Dongshaea marina: one gene and its partner. Each later gene encodes a partner of the first gene's protein in a complex. Links are inferred from orthologs where the notes say so. Each region holds a gene or a part of one and is shown in the gene's direction. Other genes may lie near its edges. The genes, in order: nusB and rpsJ.

Region 1 (11,459 bases):
GCTCAGCATTTGGAATGCGCTTGCTGACAATCAGAAAGTGCTCTTTCACTGAGAGGGGGTGGGGGGAATTACTGATCTGGTGTACTGCCTGCTTAAACCTGGATTTCAGCAGGAAAAAACCGACGCACTGGTTGATCGGAAAGAGATCGATCTTTCCATCAAGCAGCTTTTGAAAATTGATATTATCTGAGTCTTCCAGAACTATATTGATTCTTTCATCTTTGAGCATCTTTCCATACTCGGGGCCATACCAGTATCCGCGGGTGGCACCGATCACCAATCCCTGATGCTGTTGAAGCTTGTCCCACTCAAAGGGCGCCTTGGGATTATCTTTGAGATAGAACCAGTAGACATTGGAGGTAAAGACAGGATCGCTGTAGAGAAAATACTTGGCTCGCTCCTCGTTATAAACATAGCCGATGGAGCTATCGTATTGGCCCTGTTTGGCTGTCTCAAATGCCTCTTTCCAGGTTTTGAGATGGTGAAATTTTGCGGTGATACCCGAGTGGGCAAATGCGGCACGCACAATCTGTGGGGCAATTCCATCCCCCTTGAGGTGAACAGAGTTCAGGGGTGGCCACTCTGCATCAGTGACTGTGACCACCTGAGTTGCATATATTTGCTGGCTAAAGCCAAGTAAAAGCCCAAACAGAGCCGTCCTGAGGAATGATGCCCGCATAAGGGTTGAACTCTATCGCTTATCTCATGATGCTTCTTTGAGTATAGAGTGATGAGGTTTTATCTGCTTTGAGGACAGTTTTATTTAACAGAGGTAAAACTGTCCTCTACTCTGGCACATGAGTGGCGATTATCCTCCCTGATAATCTCTTATAGTTTGGGTGCTTGCGACGCGTTGCGCCGACTTGTCGTTGCTTTCTGCCGTAACTGGTTCGCCACATAAGGCTCAGGTTTGTCTCTGGGGTAGTGTCGGCGAACCGAGCTTGCTTTAATGAAAAGCTTTAGCTCTTATTTGATGTCGAGATAACAACCTCGCCATCCTCTTTTGAGAAAGCTGTTTGCTGGGGATTGGGTAAAATATCCAGCACCTTCTCTGAAGGGCGACACAGCCTCGTCCCCAGGGGAGTGACAACGATAGGGCGATTGATCAGGATTGGATGCTCCAGCATAGAGTCAATTATTGTCTCGTCACTGAGCTCAGTGTTATCCAATCCCAGCTCCTGGTAGGGGGTCCCTTTTTGCCGTAGCAGCTCTCCTGGTGTGATTCCCATGGCATTGATGAGTGACAGGAGCCTTTCCCGGCAGGGAGGGGTTTGCAGGTAATGAATGATGGTAGGCTGTTCACCGCTATTGCGGATCATCGCCAGGGTGTTACGAGAGGTTCCGCACTCCGGGTTGTGGTAGATGGTGATCTCGGACATTCTGGTTGCTCCTGAGTCAAAAAAGTGATGAAGGAAGTCTCATGCTGACCACTATAAAATAGGAATATTTATATTTCTAGATTGTTGGAAATTGAATTTAGTTAGGGTTTAGGTTATCCACAGCAAGATATCTGGTAGCGGGCTCCGGAGTGAGAGTCTTAATAACTTTACGCATATCTCCTGATTCCGGGAGCGAATGTGCCCTTGAGTCGGGCATCTTGGGAGTTATCTTGGTACACTCACCTTTTGCGAACTAAATCAGCGGAGGCCGCATGCATTGCCCTTTTTGTCATGCCCATGACACCAAGGTAATTGACTCTCGTCTGGTTGCCGATGGCCATCAGGTTCGGCGCCGCAGAGAGTGCTTACATTGTCACGAACGCTTTACCACCTTTGAAACCGCCGAGCTGGTGATGCCCAAGGTGGTCAAGAGTAATGGCAATCGTGAACCCTTTCATGAAGAGAAGCTCCGCAGTGGGATCCAGCGAGCCCTGGAAAAGCGCCCGGTGAGTGCCGATGACATAGAGCAGGGGTTAAACCGGATCATGTCTGCGTTACGTGCCACCGGTGAGCGGGAGGTAGAATCCTCTTATGTGGGGAATCTGGTGATGGAAGAGCTTAAGCAACTTGATAAGGTTGCCTATGTACGATTTGCCTCTGTGTATCGCTCCTTTAAGGATCTTCGGGAGTTTGAGCAAGAGATCGCCAAGCTGGAGAAGTAATAGTGTTCAGTGGACTGGATGAGAAGCTGATGGCACGCGCCATTGAATTAGCCAGGCGCGGCGAATTTACCACCACCCCGAACCCCATCGTGGGTTGTGTGATTGCAGATAATGACAAAATATTGGGGGAGGGAGCCCACCTTAAGGCCGGTGAGCCTCACGCCGAGGTTCATGCGTTGGCGATGGCTGGTGATAGGGCGCGTGGCGCTACTGCCTATGTGACCCTGGAGCCCTGTTCCCACTATGGACGCACACCCCCCTGTGCCAAGGCGTTGATTGAAGCGGGCATTGCCCGGGTGGTGATCGCCCAGGGAGATATTAATCCCGAGGTGTCCGGTGGTGGCATTCGCATGCTGCAGCAAGCCGGCATTCAGGTTGAACAGGGGCTGTTGGAGCTTGAGGCGCGAGTACTTAACCCCGGGTTTAACAAGCGGATGTTCTGTGGTTTACCCTATGTTACCGTTAAGATGGCGGCGACCTTAGATGGGCGCACCGCCCTGAGTAACGGTGAGAGCCAATGGATCACCTCGCCAGAGGCGCGATCCGATGTGCAGCTACACCGCGCCAGGAGCTGCGCTATTCTCTCCACGGCACAAACCGTGATCCGGGATGATGCCTCTTTAAATGTGCGTCCTGAGCAATCAAAGATCCTGGCACAGGGGTATCCTGATCTTCCCCTTCGTCAACCGCAGCGGATCATCATCGACTCTCAAAACCGGATCACCCCTGAGCAATCTTTGCTGCAAAAGCCGGGAGAGGTGTGGCTTGCCCGGCGTAATACGCAGGGAGGGTTCGGCTCTCAGGTGCAAGAGCTGGCCCTGCCGGTTACCGACTCAGGGAAAATCTGTCTTTCTTCTTTGATGCGCTATCTTGGTGAGCAGCAGATAAACTCTGTGTGGGTTGAAGCGGGAGCGGGTTTAGCCGGTGCCTTACTGGAGCAGCAGCTGGTGGATGAGCTGGTGGTTTATCTTGCTCCCAAGCTGATGGGCGATCAAGCTCGTGGCATGGCGCAGCTGCCAGATTACACCTCAATGAGCCAGCTTCCTGAACTTGAATTTACCTCAATCGAGCAGATTGGTCCCGACATTAAACTAACAGCGAAACCAACTAAAATATGTTTACCGGAATCATAGAAGCGGTGGGCCAGCTTCGGGCCATCCATAAAAAAGGCAGTGATTACTCTGTGCAGATTGATACTGCAGCCCTGGATCTCAGTGATGTGAAGCTGGGAGACAGCATAGCGACCAACGGTGTGTGCCTTACCGTGGTGCGGTTGTTGGATCATGGATTTGAGGCCGATGTTTCGGGGGAGACAATTCGCCGCACCGGCTTTGCTCACTATAGGCCGAACCAATCGGTGAATCTTGAGAAGGCTCTGACTTTGTCGACCCGTCTCGGCGGACACCTGGTCAGTGGGCATGTAGATGGGGTGGCCGAGGTGGTGAGTCGCAAGCAGCATGGGCGCGCGATCGAGTTTTGGATGAAGGCTCCCCGGGAGCTGGCGCGCTACATCGCCGAGAAAGGCTCGGTAACGGTCGATGGGGTTAGCCTGACGGTCAATGATGTGCGGGCCGAGCAGTTTTTGCTGACCATAGTCCCCCATACCCTGGAGCAAACCAGCATAGATAGCTGGCAGGCGGGAGGTAAAATCAACCTCGAAGTCGATCTGCTGGCGCGCTATCTCGAACGTTTATTTGACCCCACATTAAGAGGCGAGAGCTCGTCAAAGGGTGAGGGGCTGGAGCAGCTATTGATGAAAAATGGGTTTATGCGCTGAGTTAGGATTAAACATGGCTGGTAGTTCTGGATATTCAGCTTAGGAGAGAGCATGGGATTGAGTGATACACAAACCATTATCCAGGCGATAGCCCGGGGTGAGATGGTGATCCTGATGGATGATGAGGACAGGGAAAATGAAGGCGATCTCATCATGGCGGCCGAGAAGGTCACCGCCGAGCATATTAATTTTATGGCCCGTTATGGACGGGGGCTCATTTGCCTGACCTTGACACAGGCTCGTTGTGAACAGCTTAAACTCCCGCTAATGGTGGATCGCAACCGTTCACCCTATGCCACCAATTTTACCCTGTCCATTGAGGCGGCAACCGGGGTCACCACAGGTATTTCGGCGGCGGATCGGGCGCGGACGGTGCAGGCCGCCGTTTCACCCGATGCAAAGCCCCGGGACCTGGTGCAGCCGGGGCATATCTTTCCGCTGATGGCCCGTAATGGCGGGGTATTGAATCGGGCCGGCCACACAGAGGCAGGATGCGATCTGGCCCGTATGGCCGGATTTGAACCTGCCGCTGTGATTGTCGAGATCCTCAATGAGGATGGCAGCATGGCGCGGCGCGCCGATCTGGAGCAGTTTGCCAAGGAGCACAAGCTAAAGCTTGGGACCGTTGCCGATCTCATTGAATACAGGATCCGCACCGAGAGCACCATAGAGCAGATCTCCTGCCAGAGCCTGCAAACCCGCTATGGTGAGTTTGAGCTTTTTACCTTCCGGGATACGGTCGATCAGCAGCTGCACCTGGCTTTAAGAGCTGGCGGGGAGCCTTGCCAAGATCAGCCGACCCGGGTCCGGGTGCATCTGCATGATCCCCTGACGGATCTGCTGGCGAGAGATACTCACTCAACCCATGGCTGGACCCTGGATAACTCACTACGCTACCTTGCTGAGCAGGGAGGGGTCCTGGTTCTGCTTAAAGGAGTTGTTAGTGGCGATCAGCTGGAGCAACAGCTTGAGCAACTGCATGAGTTACAGGAGAGTGCCCAGTCCTGTCAGCCAACCCGCGATGGTTCACGATTGATTGGTGCTGGCTCGCAAATCTTAAAGCAGCTTGGTGTTTCCCGAATGCGCCTGATGGGAGCCCAAACCCCGTATCATGCGTTGTCTGGCTTTGGCCTTGAGATCGTCGAGTTTCTCTCGGCACCACAAGCGCTTAGATAAAGCGCTCAGATAAACGCTTTTTCTGTGATTGAGTTCTTCTGTCACGGTTCGGTTGTGCTAGAATGATGCGAATTTTTTAATGCATGGTAGGACGTTCCATGAAAGTGATTGAAGGGCAGATCCCTGCACCCAATGCAAAGATTGCGATTGTGGTGGCGCGTTTTAATAGTTTCATCAATGAGAGCCTGCTGGAAGGAGCCGTTGATGCGCTGAAACGTCAGGGACAGGTGGCAGAGAGCAACATCACAGTGATCTATGTGCCTGGAGCATTTGAGATCCCACTGGCCAGCAAGCGCCTGGCAGCCTCAGGCAAGTTTGATGCCGTGGTTGCACTGGGTTGCGTGATCCGGGGTGGTACGGCTCATTTTGAATATGTAGCCGGTGAGTGTACCAAGGGGGTAGCCCAGGTCTCTTTGCAGCATGATGTACCTATCGCTTTTGGTGTACTGACCACTGAAAATATTGAGCAGGCGATTGAGCGTGCAGGGACGAAAGCAGGCAATAAGGGAGCTGAAGCCGCGCTCTGCGCACTTGAAATGATTAATGTGCTCACAGAGTTATAAGAGATTAGGAGAGCGGTTTTGAAACCATCAGAGCGCCGAAAGGCTCGTCGATTTGCAACCCAGGCGATCTACCAGTGGCAGATCACACAGGATCCGATCACAGATATTGAAGAGCAATTCAAGGTTGATCAGGATATGAAGGGCACAGATCTGGATTATTTTTCTGAGCTGGCATCCGGTGTTGCCGTGCACACCGCCGAGCTGGATCAGGTGATTGCGCCCCTGCTGTCTCGTCCATTCGAAGAGGTCGATATGGTCGATAAGGCGATCTTGCGCCTGGCATTTTACGAGTTTGTGAAACGCCCTGATATTCCCTACAAGGTTGTGATTAACGAAGCGATTGAGCTTGCCAAGACATTTGCGGCCGAAGAGAGCCACAAGTTTATCAATGGTGTGCTTGACCGTTATGCGCAAGCACAGCTAAAAAGCTAACTTCAAGGATGCATGAGGGCCAGCTAACTCAGCTGGCTTTCTTTTATTTATGGCCATTTCAGAGTTCCAACTGATAGAAAAGTATTTCTCCAACCACGCGAATCGCCAGGATGTCCTTGAAGGACCGGGGGACGATTGTGCGATCCTCGATGTTCCCGCCAATAACTCGCTGGTGGTGAGTACCGACACCCTGGTATCCGGGGTGCACTTTTTGCCGGATATGGACCCAAATGCCCTGGGTTACCGCGCACTTGCGGTAAATCTCTCCGATCTGGCTGCTATGGGGGCCGATCCGCGCTGGGTCTCACTGGCGTTGACTCTCCCCGAAGTTGACGAAGCCTGGATAAAATCATTCTGTGATGGCTTTTTTGAGCTGGCAGAGTACTACAATGTGGCCCTGATAGGCGGGGATATGACCCGGGGACCCTTGTCGATTACGGTTTCGGTGAAAGGAACTATTCCCGAGGGCAAGGCACTGCTCCGCTCTGGCGCTAAAGCCGGCGATCTCATCTATGTGTCCGGGCGCCTGGGCGATGCTGCCCTGGCTCTGGAGCACCTGCTGGGGCGTCGCACCCTGCCTTCTCAGCAGTTTGATGCCCTTAAACTCAAGCTTGAGTTTCCGCATCCACGTATCTTGGCGGGGCAGGCTCTGCGCGGTATTGCCTCCAGTGCCCTGGATATTTCTGATGGCTTGCTCTCGGATCTCGGGCATATTACCCGGGCCTCCAATGTCAGGGCGCAGATCCACCTGGAGCAGCTCCCCCTGTCTGAATCGATGCGAGCCCTGACCGAGCCCGAAGAAGCCTGGCGATTGGCATTGGGGGGAGGTGATGATTATGAGCTGTGTTTTACCGTTCCTGAAGCCCACAGGGGCTCCCTGGATACGGCACTGGCTCACTCCGGAGTACGCCATACCTGTATCGGGCGGATTGTACCGGGTGAGCCGGGCGTGGAGCTCTACCACGATGGCCATAAGATAGAACTTGAGGCCAGAGGCTGGGATCACTTTGCCTGATCAGCCTGAGACGCTGAGCAATCCTGATCGGGTTTGCTCAGCTTATTGTTACTATTTGCTATAGCCTCTTTTCTTCTCAGTATTCTTCGAATGAATCTTAAACCCCTTCTTTGTTTAGCTGAGCCTTTACGATGTATTGCATAGGATCAAGATGACTCAATCTAGAATCGTTACCAGCAACCAGCCAGGTCCCCATCCAAGGCTTGAAGAGGTGGTCAGGCGCCACCTGAAATATCCAACCCGACGTCCGGTGCATCAGCCGACTCAGGAAGTTTTTGAGGCACTGGCTCCGAGGATTGAGGCTTGGCAGGGACCGCTGATTTTTGACTCCTGCTGTGGTGTAGGGGAAAGTACATCGGCAATTGCCAAGTTGCATCCGGATGCTCTGGTGATAGGGCTGGATAAGTCGGCAAATCGCCTTGCCCGCCATCAGGGAGCCGGAGAGGCGAGTGAAAACTACCTGCTGGCACGGGTCGATCTCAATGATTTTTGGCGTCTGGCGGTAAAGGCGGGCTGGACTCTGGATTATCACTATCTTTTGTATCCAACCCCCTGGCCTAAAGCCGGCCACCTGCAGCGACGCTGGCATGGCAGTGAAACCTTCTCTGATCTGGTGAAGCTCAAGGGTAAGCTCGAGCTTCGCAGTAACTGGAAGCTTTACCTTGAAGAGTTTGCGATCGCTCTGGATATTGCTGGCTATCAAAGTCGACTCAATTCGATAGAGCCGGATAATCCCATCACTCCCTTCGAGCGTAAATATCAGGCGAGTCTGCAGCCCCTTTGGCAACTTAGAGCTGATTTGAGTTGAGCCTGGACATAATTTTCATAACTTAGGTCGCCGGGTTGAAGCTCTCTGTCTATAGTTTTAGTAGTGTGAAGGGATGGACACGCAAGAGTTGTTATGATCATTGACACCGACGGTTATCACGCGCTGATCGAATATCTGGTCGAAAACCTGGCCTTGTTTGAGCAGGTTTCCTCCGAAGAGGGGGGCTTGCTGACGGATGACTATGTGACAGATATGGTGGCTAACCATGTGATGGCGATCTGTGAACAAAATCCGCAGCTTGAGACCGAGGTGCGCTTTGCCCTGATGAAGGAGGCGGACAGGGTCGTTGAGGAGCTGCATGAGATCCTCTCTAATATCTGGAATCGCCAACCAACGGCAGAGCAGCAGGCATTTCTAAGTGAGTTTATCGATCTAATTAAGAACATGTTTGATGCGGCGGTGAATGCCGGCTGACTGCCTGGTCAAGTTTGCACGATGGGAGCGGAGCCTGAGGGCTCCGTTTTTGTTGGAGCCAGAAAAAGTTACGGCGGCTCTTATGGGTGACATCATTGCTTAATGTCACATTTTTACATCTAATGAAGCTATTCGCAGTGCAACCTATCTGGTTAATATGTAAGCGATTATCGGTTTTCTCCTGTAAGTGGCAGTTTGAAATAGTGACTTTGATTGTGGCGCTTACTCAGTGAACCTCTAGGCTTTAAGATAGTCACCAAATAACGGGACCTATCTGAGCTGGAGGTACAGATAGGGCAACAGTGAAGCCTATGCATGGATACCCGGCAGCTTGTTTGTCAAGTTTTGTTAATGCGGTAGCATTGGCTTTTGTCAGAGTGCTACTCCTCCTGGGAATGCTTTCCTATTCCTCCGATCTCCTCTCCATTGCTGCACCCGGCAATCATGTCTACTTTTATCATCAAAACGGAGCCGTGGCTCTGAGTGCCTGCCGGAGCAATGCTGAAAAGCATGGTGTGAGCTGCCATACCTGGCGTGGTCCTCAATACTATTTTTATGTCCCCGGTATCGATTACGAAGAGAATCATTACTACAAAACGCCGGATGAGCTGGACCCTCCACTCAAATCCAATGGTCAAACCTGTCTGGCTGCAGGCAATCCCATCGATATCGCCACCGGCAATAAGTTTCAGCGTGAAGTTGATCTCACCAGTGGTGGACCAGATCCCCTAGTGGTTGGGCGCAATTACAACAGCTCCAATGGCCTATGGCGCTTTGATTATTTTCAAAAAATCGAGATGAGAAGCGATCCGGCTGAGGTTTGGTTAAGGCGCGGTGATGGTAAGACTTTTATCTATCGAAATACCGGGAGTAGCTGGCAATCCGATGCTGATGTTTATCATAAGCTTGAGCAATCGATAGAGGGCTATGACTGGCGGCTGACTCTGCAATCTGGTGGTGCTGAATACTATGACTCCAAGGGGCGACTACTGCGAGTGATCGATGCTCAGGGGAGGATTAAGACCCTCAGTCATGATGATCTTGGGGTGACAGTTCAAAATGGATTTGGTAAGAGCCTGCGTTTTGAATACGGCTCTCATGGAATGGTCCAGCTGGTGAGACTCAATGGAGAGCTTACACTTAGTTATCAATATGACGATTGGCAGCGCTTAATTGCTGTGACCTACCCGGACGGTACCCAAAAACAGTATCACTACCACCCAACACAGACAGCATTGTTAACAGGGATCACCGATGAGCGTGGTGTGCGCTTTGCAAGCTGGGAATATGATGCTGAGGGGCGGGCAATTCTGAGTGAGCACGCGGGACAGGAGCGTACAAAGCTTAGCTATAACCAGGATGGTTCAACTACCGTTACCAATGCTCTGGGTAAAGAGACCACCTACCATTTTACTGAAATTGAAACCCTCAAGAGGGTTACTCGTGTGGACGGGCATGCATCAGCACACTGCTTAGCGGCAAGCAAAGAGTATGGCTATTACGATAACGGCCTTGCTAAAACCAAGACAGATTGGCAGGGAAATGTGACTCGCTTTGAATACAATGAGCGGGGCCTGATTAGCTTGCAGGTTGAGGCTGAGGGGACCGCAGAGGAACGTCGGACTCATTGGCTATGGGATCCGCTCAAGCCACTGGCTGTGAGCAAGATTCAGGGAGATCACGTGCTTAGCTATGGGTATGATCTCTCCGGGCGCTTGATCCGCCTGCAACATTCAACCGGGGGGACATGGCAATACAGTTATAACAGCCAGGGACTGTTGGCCACTGCAGACGGTCCGAGGAGTGATATTCAGGATATCACCCGCTATCAGTATGACGCCGATGGAAATCTTACCGAGGCGCTTAACCCTGCGGGTCACAGTTGGCGGTTTGGCAGCTACACTGTTCTTGGAAAGCCGGGCTGGAGTTTAGATCCCAATGGTATTCAGACTCTCTACCGATACGATAGTTTGGGGCGAATTTTATCATCTAAGAAAGCGGGCGAGCTGACACATTATAGCTATGATCTCGTAGGTCAACTAGCCCAGCTTATTACCCCGGATGGCCTGCAAACCCGCTTCAGCTATGATGATGCACGCCGTTTGACCACTGTGATCTATGCCGATGGTAGTCAGCTGCTGCTTAGCTATGATGCTCAGGGGAATATTGTTCAGCAACAACTGATTAGTGCTGCGGGAGTTGTGAGTCGTCAGCGAGCTTTTCGCTATGACGAAATGAGTCGTCTGCTTGGGGTGATCTTAGAGCAGGGAGAGCACGGTTACCGCTATGATTTGAACAGTAACCCGATTTCTGGAGTCGATGGCATAGGGCATGAGCACTTCAGAGCCTATGACGCGCTTAACCGCTTGATTAACCATCAGGATGAAGCAGGCGGAGTAACCAGGCTCAGCTACAATCAGCAGGATGCCATCATTTTGGTGACGGCGCCCAACAATGCAGCAACGAGTTACAGCTATGATGGATTGGGTAACCGAACTCACAGAGCCAGCCCGGATACAGGCACAACCAGTTATCAGTATGATGATGCAGGGAATCTGACTCTCAGAACAGATTCCCTGGGCCGACAGGAAAGCTATCGTTATGATGCGCTCAACCGCCTGATTGAGCGTAAAGCCGGTTCCTCAGTAACCCACTACCAATACGATGAGACAGAGCCAGGTCAGTATGGTATTGGCCATTTAACCGGTCTTAATAATGCCTCCTCTGAGCTCAGTTTCAGCTACGATGCTCACGGTCGCTTGACTGAGCAGTCCCATAAATATCTTCTCTCAGCGGATGCTATAGCCCATCAATTCAACATCAGCTACGCCTATGCCTCGGGCGGTAAGCTGACACAACTCACCCTTCCTGAAAACAACAGGGTCCAAAACCGATACGATGCTTTCGGGCGTATTCAGGCCATTGAGTTTATTGGCTCAGATGGGATTATAAATCCAGTGGTTAGTAACATCGAATATGATGCAGCTGGCGGCATCACAGCAATGGTTTGGGGGAACGGGACTCAGGAGATCCGTAACTATAATCGGGATGGCCGCTTGACCTATATGAGCATCCCGGGAGTGACAGATCTCAGTTATCGCTATGATGCCAATGGTAACCTGCTGGAGATTGGCGAGAACAGTTACAGCTAC
Region 2 (11,293 bases), 900 kb from region 1 along the record:
GTGAGCAACAGGCGGTGCTGGGAGATCAACAGCTCGGGGTGAGGCTGGATAGCGATCAATATCAGATCATGAAGTACCACCCCAGGGATCAGTACTGGGGGTATTGGAAAAAGCAACGTTTTACCACGCAGCAGAAGATGCCGGATGGGATGGTGCTGGATTGGAAACTGCAGGATCAGCCCTGGAGCAAGCTCAAGGAGCAAAAGGATGATGAGCTGTTTTCTGATGATTCTCTTTTCAGTGATGAACCTCTGTTTGGCGAAAACAAGAAGCCCAAGCTACCACCTCCGCAGATCGTCATTGATAGCAGTGGTGATGTGAGCCCTTTCACCCTGACATTCTCCCTGGAGCGAGAGCCGGATTCTGCCTGGCAGGTCAGGGTGGACGATTTTGGTGATGTGACGGTTCAACGCGAGGCACAAGATGATGCGTCGTAACCAGGGGATGACTCTGCTGGAGGTGATGATCGCGCTGGTGGTGTTTGCCATCGCCGGGCTGGCGCTGATGGAGATGACCTCGGGGGATCTCAATAACATGCAGCGGCTTGAGCAAAAAACCGTTGCCAGTTGGATTGCTCATAATCAATTGGCGACCATCCGCCTGAATAAAGATTGGCCTGATGGTGGCTGGCAGGGAGAGAAGGTGAAGATGGCTGGGCGTGACTGGTATGTTCAATGGGAAGGAAAAGCCGCCGGCTCCGAGGATATTCAGAGTAAATTTCGCCAGGTGACGGTGCAGGTCAAACCCTCGGAAGACTCATCTCAGACCCTGATCACCATGAAAAGCTTTATCTCCAAATGAGACGCAATCACGGATTTACCCTACTGGAGGTTTTGATCGCGATTGCGATCTTTGCGGTGTTTAGTATCAGTGCTTACCAGGTGATGCACGGGGTACTCAACAGTGATCAAACCGCCAAACAGCATGGGGAGCAGCTTCAGCGTCTGCAGAGGGTGTGGTTGATGATGAGTCGCGATTTCGAGCAGGCGGTTCCCCGTACCTATCGGATCTCGGGAGCTCCTCCTAAGACGCGGTTTGCTGCGGCGCAATACCTGGGAGAGAGTCAGGATTGGGGGGTGATGTTTGTTCGAAGCGGTTGGTCTAATCCACAGCAACTGCTGCCCCGTTCAGATCTGCTAAGGGTTGGCTATGTGGTTAAAGATGGCGTCCTGGAGCGCCAGAGTTATCTCTACCCGGATCCCATCGATTCGGCGATACCCAGAGTCCAGAAACTGCTCAAGGAGGTGAGCGACTTTGAGCTTAAGTTTTATAGCGATGGTCAGTGGCTGGATAGCTGGCAGGACTCAGAGAAGCTGCCAGGCGGTGTTAAGGTCATCTTGACCCTGAAAAAGTTTGGCAAGATTGAGTGGGTATTTGAGATGCCGAACAGCGCCTGGAAAAAACAGAGCAGTTCGGACAGTAATAACAACTCAAGCCAGGATAGTGACTCATGAGGTATCAACAGCGATCGCCTCAAAAGCAAAAGGGAGTTGCGCTGTTGGTGGTGATGCTGCTGCTTGCGGTGATGGTGGTGGTGGCGACCGGCCTTAACGAGCGCTTTCGAATGGATCTGCAGCGTACCAGTAATCTGGTGTTTTATGAGCAGGCGAAACAGTATGCCCTGGGTGGTGAGGCGTATGTTCCCTTACTGCTGAAAAAAAGCCTCAAAGATAAGAAGACGGTTAACCTAGGGCAGGACTGGGCTCAGGAGCTGGATATGCCGGATAACCCGGGGGCTGAGGTTGGACTGCCTCCGGCTCACCCGGATCAGGACAAGGACGAGTTTGATGGTAAGCCCTATAAGCGCAAGAAGATTATGCGTGGTGCCCGGACACAGATCATCGATCTGAGCAACTGCCTGAACCTCAATGCTCTGACCGCAGCCCCCGGAGCGACTTATCAAAAATCAGATGATAAGGATGGTGGCAAGGATAAAGAGAGTAAAGACTCTCAAAATAGTGGTGTAGTGGCGCGCAAGGTGTTTATTCAGCTGCTGGAAAATCAGGGAGTGGGTTCAACCCGTGCCAAGGTGATTGCCGCTTCAACGGAGGACTGGATCGATAGCGATCAGATCCCGCGAACCAATGGGGCTGAGGATGAGTACTATTCGGCACTGGCAGTGCCCTATCTGGCCGGAAATACCCAGATGGCCGATAAGTATGAGCTCAGGGCTATCAAAGGGATGACGGCCAAGCTTTATCAGCGGATCGTCGGGCAGATTTGTGCCCTACCCGAGCAGAGCTTTAAACTGAACGTGAATACCATTAAAAAAGAGCAGTTTCCCCTGCTGTTAGCTGTGCTGGGATGGGGGCCGGATCGACTCAAGCAATTGGCGGATGTGATCAAGAACCGTCCCGAGGATGGCTGGAAAACTGTTCAGGAGTTTCTGCAAAAGGTTGGCTCAGGGGGAGATAGTAGCTCTGAGGTTAGTTCCAGCCTGGATGTGACCAGCAACTATTTCGAGGCCCGGACCCAGGGGTTTTATAGTGGCGCCAGCGCCCGAATTGTGAGTTTCTATCAGCGGCAGGATGACAAAGTAACCTTGATCGGCCGCCGTATTGGAGGATTTGAGTGAACGAGAAACTGGTGATCAGGTTGGCAGAGCATGCCGAGCAGCCGATTCACTGGCTGGTCTGGTCAAAAGATCAATCAGAGGTGATCGCTTCGGGCTGTATTGAAGGTGTTTCTCGCCTGACCGATCTTCAGAGCCAGGCGAGTGGTCGGGGGGTGATAGCTCTGGTCCCCGGAAGTGATTTTATTTTCCGCCAGTTGACCCTGCCTGGTCGTTACAGTCCCCAGGCACTTAAGGCATTGCCCTATCTGCTGGAGGAGGAGTGTGCCTCGGATGTTGAGAAGTTGCATATTTCGGTTCTCAGCCGCAGCGGCTCTGAGCTGCAGGTGGCTGCGGTTGATGATGAGCGGATGCGAGAGTGGCTTGGCTGGCTTGAAGAGGCTGGCTTTGAAGCCGAGACCCTGCTGCCGGATGTGTTGGCATTGCCACTCATTTCTCAGGGGCAGTGGAGCGCTCTGCAGCTCGGAGAGCAGTGGTTGATCCGCCAGGATGAAACCCGGGGCCTGGTTGCAGAAGCGGCCTGGCTTGCACCCCTGATGGCGAGTTTTGGTGAGGAGCAGGGGGTTGTATCTTTGACTCCGGCACCAGAGGCCTTTAGTGGAAGCTGGCAAACCGAGCTTGCCGAGCTTGCGATGCAACCCCTGGCCGAGGGGGCGATTGCCAGCCGCTATACCCTGTTGCAGGGAGCTTATCGTAAGCTGCCCGAGTATTCCAAGCTGATTAAATTATGGCTGGCTCCGGCGATTGCTCTGGTGGCGCTGTTTTTGATTGTGTTATTCAGCCGGGGGATTGAGCTGTATCAACTCAACGCCCAAAAGCAACAACTCACGGCGCAGACGGCTCAGATCTATCGCCAGCTGTTTCCTGGTGAGCACCGAATCGTTAATGTGCGCGCCCAGATGATGGCGCACATGCGTCAATATCAGCAGCAGGGTAAGCAGCAGGGCTTTTTAAAGATGTTGGACCAGCTACAGCCCGGCTTTGAGGCGGTAAAAGATCTGGAGTTAACCGGGATCAACTATGATGGGCGACGTGGCCAGCTCCGACTGAACGTGCGAGCCGATGGGCTTCCCTCATTTGAGAAGTTCCGTGATGCAGTCGGCAAAAAGTACCAGGTTAAATTTGGTGAGATGAGTCAGAAAGGCAAGAAGATGGAAGGGGCTTTGACTATCAGGGGGCAGGGATGAAGGAGATCCTGGAACGTTATAGCGCACCTTTGATGCAGCAGTGGAATCAACTTAACTCCCGTGAAAAGAAACTGGTTTCCTGGGCCGGGGTTGCGATTGTGATCTGCATATTGTATTGGGGGATCTGGCAACCCCTGAATACCAGCGTGGTTAATAGCAAGAACCAGCTTGCCGGGGCGGAGCAGACTCTGCAGTGGATTAAAGAGCAGGGGAATAAACTGGCGAGTTATCGTGCCAGTAACTCCATCCAGCCAATCCCAAGAGGAAGCCTGGAGAGCGCCGTCGATCGCAGTGCCCGCAATCACCAGATCCAGATCACCCGCATCCAGCCTCAAAAGGACAGGGTGGATGTATGGATTGAGAATGTGAGTTTTAATCAGTTGCTTGGGTGGTTGAGTATGCTTCATCAGCGTGGTGTGACCGTGCGGCTGTTGGATCTGAGTAAGACCAGTGAGCCTGGCTATGTGAAGGTACGGCGTTTACAGCTGGGGTTAGCACTATGAAAAAACCTATTGCTTGGATCATGACGGCTGTGGTGCTCTATCTGATTTTTCTGGTGGCCTATCTGCCTGCAGGGTTTGTATGGCGCTATCTGCCCCATCCTCAGGGAATTGAGCTTACCTCGGTGGATGGAACTGTATGGAATGGCCATGCCAGTGCCTTGCAGTGGCCTGGCGGGGTACTTCATCAACCCGATTGGTCCCTCGGTTTCTGGCCTCTGCTGATGGGCAAACTCAACAGTGATTTTCAGTTTGGTCAATTTGGCGGGATCCGTGGCCAGGGTCAGCTGTCACTGGGTTTTTCTTCTCTGGGGGTGAGCGATGGAAAACTGATTTTACCCCTGGAGCAGCTCAGCGAGCTCAATCAACAGGCGGCAATCGCTGGCCTCAAGGGGGAGCTGCGAGTGCAGGTCGGCTCTTTAAAAATGAGTGATGGGAAATGCACCGAGCTTCAGGGACGAATAGCAGGCTCTGCAGTCGAGGCGAATCCGGGATTTGGCCGGCTCAAGCTTGGACAGATCAATGCCAAGTTAAGTTGTCAGCAGGGAGTGGCAACCGCCAATATCAGCCAGAAATCCAAGGAGCTTAAATTCGATGGTGTGCTGACCATTCAGCCCAACGGCAGCTATCAGCTCAAGGGAGCGATGACCCCGCTGGCAGACTTCCCACCTTCACTAAAATCCTCTCTGGCGTGGATCGGCAAGATGGATCCCCAGGGACGCTATCATATCCAATATCGGGGACGCGCCTGATTTGATTTGGGGGCGCAGCCCCCAAGTTCCTCCGTCAGCCATGCTGGCAGCTGTATATCTCTTTGGTCCTTCGGACAGAGTTTTGTGCCTACGGCACAGTTGCCGCTGCCGAGCGGCGGCGGGAAAAGGGTATTGCTTGCCCAATACCCTCTTCACTCCCAAGGACACCCCGATATTTGCTTCATCAGATTCACTAACGGTCAGACAGAACATCCCTGTTCTGGCTGCCCTTCAATCACATCCTTGTGATTGATACGCTCATCAACAATGAAGCATTCGGCGCAAATAAACGGGGCTCAACTTCCCCCGTAAGAGAGCGCCGAAGTGAGCCGTAGAGGATTAAGTCTGAGCAACAGGACGTTGCGAAAGCGTAGTTAGGCCATGGACGGCCTGTCTACGCGGTGGCTTAATCATCAGGTGAGTCGAGGGCTCAGCGAGATCCGGGGGCGAGGGGATTGCATGCCGTTAACACCATCCCTGGTTAGTACGGCATTCACACATCCTTGTGTATTAGGGGAAAGGTACATCCCTGCCATACAGGGAAGTATTAATGCAGTGAAGGGCTGGATGCCCGAGAGCTGCCTTTGCTCGCTGTCGGGCGCCTTTGACATCAATTATTTGCTGGCCTGCACGGCGGGTTCGGCATCAAACCAGCGTTTCTTCAGCCAGAATGCGACATTGACCAGGCCGATCAGCACCGGCACCTCGACCAGTGGGCCAATCACCCCGACAAAGGCCTGATCGCTGTGAATGCCGAACACGGCGATGGCAACGGCTATCGCCAGCTCGAAGTTGTTTGAAGCCGCGGTAAAACTCAGTGAGGTTGAGCGCTCATAATCGGCGCCGCTGCGCCAGGCCATGTAAAACGAGATAAAGAACATCAGCACAAAATAGATAAGCAGCGGAATGGCAACCTTCACCACATTCATCGGCAGGGCGACTATTTCGCTACCCTTGAGAGAGAACATCAGCACTATGGTAAATAGCAGGGCAATCAGGGTCAGGGGTGAGATCCGTGGGATAAATACCGCTTCGTACCACTCTTCCCCCTTGAGTCGGGTCAGGATCTCCCGGGTTAAAAATCCGGCAATGAAGGGGATCCCAAGATAGATAAACACACTGTGGGCGATATCCAGCATCGAGATATTGATGGTTGAGCTTTCTAATCCAAGCAGACGTGGCAATAGCGAGATAAATATATAGGCATAGGCGGAGTAGAACAGCACCTGAAAGATGGAGTTGAATGCCACCAGGCCAGCACAATACTCCCGGTTACCCCTGGCGAGCTCGTTCCACACGATCACCATGGCGATACAGCGGGCCAGTCCTATCAGGATCAGGCCCACCATGAAGGTCGGTTCATCATGGAAAAAAATCACTGCCAGTATAAACATCAACACAGGACCGACCAGCCAGTTTTGGATCAGCGACAGCAGCAGGATTTTTTTGTCACTAAATACCGGCTTCATCTTGCGATACCGCACCTTGGCCAGAGGAGGATACATCATGACGATGAGCCCGATAGCGATCAGCAGGTTGCTGGAGCCATACTCAAACTGGCCAATCCATTGGTTGGCCTGTGGAAACAGATAACCGATCCCGATTCCGGCAAAGATCGCCAGAAAGATCCACAGGGTGAGGTAGCGATCCAAAAAACCTAAACGTTTCATTGATAACATGATTACTCCTTGGCACAGAGTTCGAAGCTGGGTAGTTGTGCGAGTTGCTGCTCAAGCTCATGACACTCACCGCGAGATTCCATCATGGCAAACAGTTGCTCAAGCAGTTTCGAGATATCTAAGGGCTGCTCATCCTGCAAACGATAGAAGATCCATTTGCCCTGGCGGCGTGAGGTGATGAGCTTTTCATTTTTGAGATTTTTAAGCTGGATAGAGATGGCACCCTGAGTCAGAGGGATCAGCCTTTGTAGCTGGCAGACACACAGCTCCTCTTTACGAAGCAGATAAAGGATCTGTCGCCGATTGGGATCGGCCAGCAGCTTCAGCAGGTTAGTTAGAGAGTCCATCGCATCACTTAATTAAACATATTTAAATTTATAAATATGTTAGTTGAGGACAGATCAATGTTCAATCAGTTATTTCTTATTTTGTGGAAATAGTTAAGTCATCTTCTCAATCAGTGTGCATCTAACCTGGAAGCTAAACAGAGTTGTCATCTTTATTTGAGTCAGATGTTTTTTCAGGCGTACCACTGTTGTTAGGCTCTCTGACATCGATAAAAAGATCAAAGACATTGGCGCATTTGTGTTTGGTAGAAAAGCTTGAGAAGAGATCTTCTTCATCTGTGGCGTGGGGGTAGGAGTAAAGAGTGCTTGATTCATCCTCCCACGAGGGCAAAACAGAGAAGCCAGCGTTGTTACTGGTGCGGACAAAGATAATCTTGCTATCAATCTGTTGCAGCTCTCCTTGTTCATCCAGTGTATAAAACTCTAGTTGATTTGCTGTTTTAGCTGCGTACTCGGCATGCTCCTTCAGGTGCTCGGTAAGCTTCTGTTTGTCCAGGGGCTGTTTAGAAATTGTCATTTCAATGCTCTCCTTTATCTTCCTGCCTTGGATAGTATCAAGGCTTGGAGTATGAATCATGGATTGGTAGATCTTAAAGGCTAAGGAGGCTTAGACCCCCATCAAGGGGAATAACCTTTCTGAGTGCACTTTTTGTGATTCTGACAGTTGCGGGGTTGGAGAAATCCTGATGGGATAGGCAGGTTTTTAATTGAGCTTTAAGGGATGAATCATGCCTCATTGTATTATTGAGTATTCCAAACCGATCGAAGAGCATGTTGCCATCGAGCAACTGGTGGAGCGTGTTCACAGCTCTGCGTTCGACTCCGGGCTTTTCAGGGAAAGTGATATTAAGACTCGGGCAATCGGCTATGAGCACTTTAAGCTGGGGGAGGAACACAATAACTTCATCCACCTGAGCGTGAAGATTTTGCCTGGCAGAACCGATGAGCAGAAAGCCATGTTGGCCGATGGGGTTCTCAATGCCCTGGGCTCGCTGGCCATGACAGATCTTGCTTTGTCGGTGGAGGTGGTCGATCTGCCCGGTGATTCCTACATTAAATGTAATCTCTAGGCTCAGCAGAGCTCCGTAGTCCGCAAGCGGTTGCCTTGAGCCCTGATTCGATTCGGGGCTTCTCACTTGATCTGATTCTTAAGCTTTTCACAGGTCCATGGCTGGTTGCCGGTCGTTGTAGGGAGCAAGGTTTGGGGGCGAGTTTTTCAGGCCGGGAGATATTCGCACTAAGATGCTATATATCACCCGGCTGGAGGCTTGGTCAAAGGGAGTGTTTCACACTATTGATAATGGCCTGCTCAACGTTTTGCGCACAGATGGTGCCGAGTCGAATCATATCGGGTTCATCCATCGCTTTTGCACCCACGCCAGCAGTAAAGATGATATCCCCATCAAAGGGAGTGAAGCTCGGTCGAACCGAGCGGGCGATCCCGGCAGTTGCCATCTTGCTGAGCAGGGTTAGTTCGGGCGCAGGTAATTTTGCGTCAATGAAGTTTGCGACCAGCACTGTGTTTTGATTGTCGGACAGCGTCATCTTGCACTGGCCATTGGCGATCAGTTTTTCTAAGTTAATGAGATTACCCTCCGGATCTCTGGCTCCTGCGATGATTTGATTATCCTCGTAGATATCACCAACCGCATTAACAACCGCGACGCTGGTCACTGTGTGTTCTCCCATTCTCATGGAAGAGAGGCCTATCCCGGTCCGTGTTGGTGTTCCCTGGTGCCAGGCTTTACCTGCACTGGCCCCGTAACCTGCGCCAACACGTCCATAAAGGTAATCTGTACCTGCATTTTGACAGGCTCTGTAAGCGAGTTCCGGGGTGGGGGCTACGGGATTTCCCTGATCGAAGTCATAGATACCGGCCGTTGGTACCAGGGGGATCCGGCGGTGAGGTGTCTGAAGCCCTTTTCCCTGTTCCGCAAGCCACTGCATGACACCACTGGTTACATCCAGCCCGAAAGCACTGCCCCCGGTTAATACCAGGCCATGGATCTCCTTGGCACTGGTTTCAAGATTAAGAAGTTGAACATCCCTAAGAGCGGGGGCGCTGCCGCAGAGCCAATAACCGCAGGTCGCTGGCTGATCAAATAAAAACACGCTGACACCGGTTTGGTTCTCAGTATCTTCCGCGTGACCTATGGTCAATCCCTGAATATGCATGCTGGCTCCTGCTAGAGAATTGGGTCTTTGGAATGGATAAGATTTAAATCGGGGGGAGCCTAGCAATCCAAGGCAGATCATACAAGGGTCTTCAGACAGGGGCTTACTGCGATTACAGCCCGGTACTACAGGGGAGGTCGAGAGACAGCAAATGAGATTCGCCGGTGAAAGATGAGATGACCTCATTTATCCTTCCACGGGGCGAGCAAATATCAGTCAAAAATTGGTCGCGGAGACTTGCGATCATCGCCGAGCTCTGTATAATTGCCGTCCTGACCCTTCTAGGGTCGGCACACAAGCGCGGGCAATAGGCCCGGCATTCAGTCTCTCCAATCGGGAGAGAATCGGTTTAAAGACAACGCCCTCCTGCATTAGCGGGGATGGAGCGGTCTTTTTTTATGTTAAACCATTTGGAGCTCTGGTAAATGCAGAACCAAAGAATTCGTATCCGTCTGAAGGCATTCGATTATCGTCTGATCGATCAGTCTACAGCGGAAATCGTAGAAACTGCTAAGCGCACAGGCGCTCAGGTACGTGGTCCTATCCCACTGCCTACTCGTAAAGAGCGCTTCACAGTACTGGTTTCTCCACACGTGAACAAAGACGCACGTGATCAGTACGAAATTCGCACTCACAAGCGCCTGGTCGACATCGTTGAGCCTACAGAAAAAACCGTTGATGCACTGATGCGGTTGGATCTGGCTGCCGGTGTTGATATCCAGATCAGCTTGGGTTAATGCAGGGAGTTTATGACAATGGCAATCGGACTTATTGGTCGTAAGCTGGGCATGAGCCGCATCTTCACTGAAGATGGCGTATCTATCCCAGTGACTGTTATTGAAGTAGAAGCGAACCGCGTTACCCAGGTTAAATCTCTGGAAAGCGATGGCTATAACGCTATTCAGGTTACTACTGGTTCTAAGAAAGCGAACCGTGTAACTAAGCCTGAAGCGGGTCATTTTGCTAAGGCTGGTACTGAAGCTGGTCGTGGTTTGTGGGAATTCCGTCTGGGTGAAGGTGAAGGTTCTGACATCACTGTTGGTGGTGAGCTGAAGGTTGATATCTTTGCTGATGTTAAGAAAGTAGACGTTACCGGTACCTCTAAAGGTAAAGGCTTCCAGGGCGCTGTTAAGCGTTGGAACTTCCGTACCCAGGACGCGACTCATGGTAACTCTCTGTCGCACCGTGCTCCTGGTTCTATCGGTCAGAACCAAACCCCTGGTCGCGTATTCAAGGGTAAGAAAATGGCTGGTCACATGGGTGCTGAGCGTGTAACGACTCAGAACCTGGAAGTTGTACGTGTAGACGTTGATCGCAACCTGCTGCTGGTTAAAGGTGCAGTCCCAGGTGCGACTAACGGAAACGTCATCGTTAAACCTGCCGTTAAAGCGTAACGTCTGAGGAGATAGTAATGGAATTGGTAATGAAAGACGCGCAGAGCGCTCTTGAAGTTTCCGAAACTACCTTCGGGCGTGAGTTCAATGAAGCTCTGGTGCATCAGGTTGTTGTTGCCTACGCAGCTGGTGCTCGTCAGGGTACTCGTGCTCAGAAGAACCGTTCCGCAGTATCTGGCGGTGGCAAAAAGCCATGGCGTCAGAAGGGCACTGGTCGTGCTCGTGCAGGAACTATTCGCTCTCCAATCTGGCGCTCTGGTGGTGTGACTTTTGCTGCTCAGCCGCAAGATCACAGCCAGAAGGTTAACCGCAAGATGTATCGTGCTGCTGTTCGTAGCATCCTGTCTGAGCTGGTTCGCCAAGAGCGTCTGATCGTAGTTGAGAAGTTTGGTGTTGAGACACCTAAGACTAAAGAACTGGTTGCTAAGCTGAAGGGTCTGGAACTGAACGACGTTCTGATCGTGACCTCTGAAGTTGATGAGAACCTGTTCCTGGCTGCTCGCAACTTGTACAAAGTTGATGCGCGTGACGCTGCTGCCATTGATCCAGCAAGCCTGATCGCTTTCGACAAGGTATTGATGACTGCTGATGCAGTTAAGCAGATTGAGGGGATGCTGGCATGAACCGCGAAGAGCGTCTGTTAAAAGTTCTCAAGGCTCCGCTCATCTCTGAAAAGAGCACTATGGC

Evidence for each region.
Region 2: the proteins of nusB (region 1) and rpsJ are in contact, whole or in part, in a solved structure (PDB 3D3B), measured with the Escherichia coli proteins. The link is inferred for Dongshaea marina from one-to-one orthologs.

Annotation. Positions count from the first base shown.
Region 1 is NZ_CP028897.1:1,129,806-1,141,264, forward strand. What follows is about bases 4,429-7,342. They hold nusB (transcription antitermination factor NusB), read left to right. Parts: upstream 4,429-5,635; coding sequence 5,636-6,049; downstream 6,050-7,342. Other genes in these bases: ribBA (bifunctional 3,4-dihydroxy-2-butanone-4-phosphate synthase/GTP cyclohydrolase II), read left to right, coding at 4,429-5,054; ribH (6,7-dimethyl-8-ribityllumazine synthase), read left to right, coding at 5,153-5,617; thiL (thiamine-phosphate kinase), read left to right, coding at 6,105-7,064; trmB (tRNA (guanine(46)-N(7))-methyltransferase TrmB), read left to right, coding at 7,216-7,342. Also shown: DB847_RS05620 (substrate-binding periplasmic protein), read right to left, coding at 1-679; arsC (arsenate reductase (glutaredoxin)), read right to left, coding at 960-1,379; transcriptional regulator NrdR, read left to right, coding at 1,652-2,101; bifunctional diaminohydroxyphosphoribosylaminopyrimidine deaminase/5-amino-6-(5-phosphoribosylamino)uracil reductase RibD, read left to right, coding at 2,104-3,234; DB847_RS05640 (riboflavin synthase), read left to right, coding at 3,216-3,878; more of ribBA, read left to right, coding at 3,930-4,428; more of trmB, read left to right, coding at 7,343-7,872; DB847_RS05670 (DUF3802 family protein), read left to right, coding at 7,966-8,307; DB847_RS05675 (RHS repeat-associated core domain-containing protein), read left to right, coding at 8,643-11,459. UniProt on the Escherichia coli protein: Part of the processive rRNA transcription and antitermination complex (rrnTAC). The complex forms an RNA-chaperone ring around the RNA exit tunnel of RNA polymerase (RNAP).
Region 2 is NZ_CP028897.1:223,127-234,419, forward strand. Bases 8,546-11,293 are described here. They hold rpsJ (30S ribosomal protein S10), read left to right. Parts: upstream 8,546-9,637; coding sequence 9,638-9,949; downstream 9,950-11,293. Other genes in these bases: DB847_RS01180 (P1 family peptidase), read right to left, coding at 8,546-9,212; rplC (50S ribosomal protein L3), read left to right, coding at 9,968-10,606; rplD (50S ribosomal protein L4), read left to right, coding at 10,624-11,229; rplW (50S ribosomal protein L23), read left to right, coding at 11,226-11,293. Also shown: type II secretion system minor pseudopilin GspH, read left to right, coding at 1-437; type II secretion system minor pseudopilin GspI, read left to right, coding at 424-801; type II secretion system minor pseudopilin GspJ, read left to right, coding at 798-1,454; type II secretion system minor pseudopilin GspK, read left to right, coding at 1,451-2,575; type II secretion system protein GspL, read left to right, coding at 2,572-3,759; type II secretion system protein GspM, read left to right, coding at 3,756-4,262; DB847_RS01155 (type II secretion system protein N), read left to right, coding at 4,259-5,011; arsB (ACR3 family arsenite efflux transporter), read right to left, coding at 5,626-6,690; DB847_RS01165 (ArsR/SmtB family transcription factor), read right to left, coding at 6,693-7,037; DB847_RS01170 (hypothetical protein), read right to left, coding at 7,171-7,614; DB847_RS01175 (5-carboxymethyl-2-hydroxymuconate Delta-isomerase), read left to right, coding at 7,766-8,107; more of DB847_RS01180, read right to left, coding at 8,310-8,545. UniProt on the Escherichia coli protein: Involved in the binding of tRNA to the ribosomes. Part of the processive rRNA transcription and antitermination complex (rrnTAC). The complex forms an RNA-chaperone ring around the RNA exit tunnel of RNA polymerase (RNAP).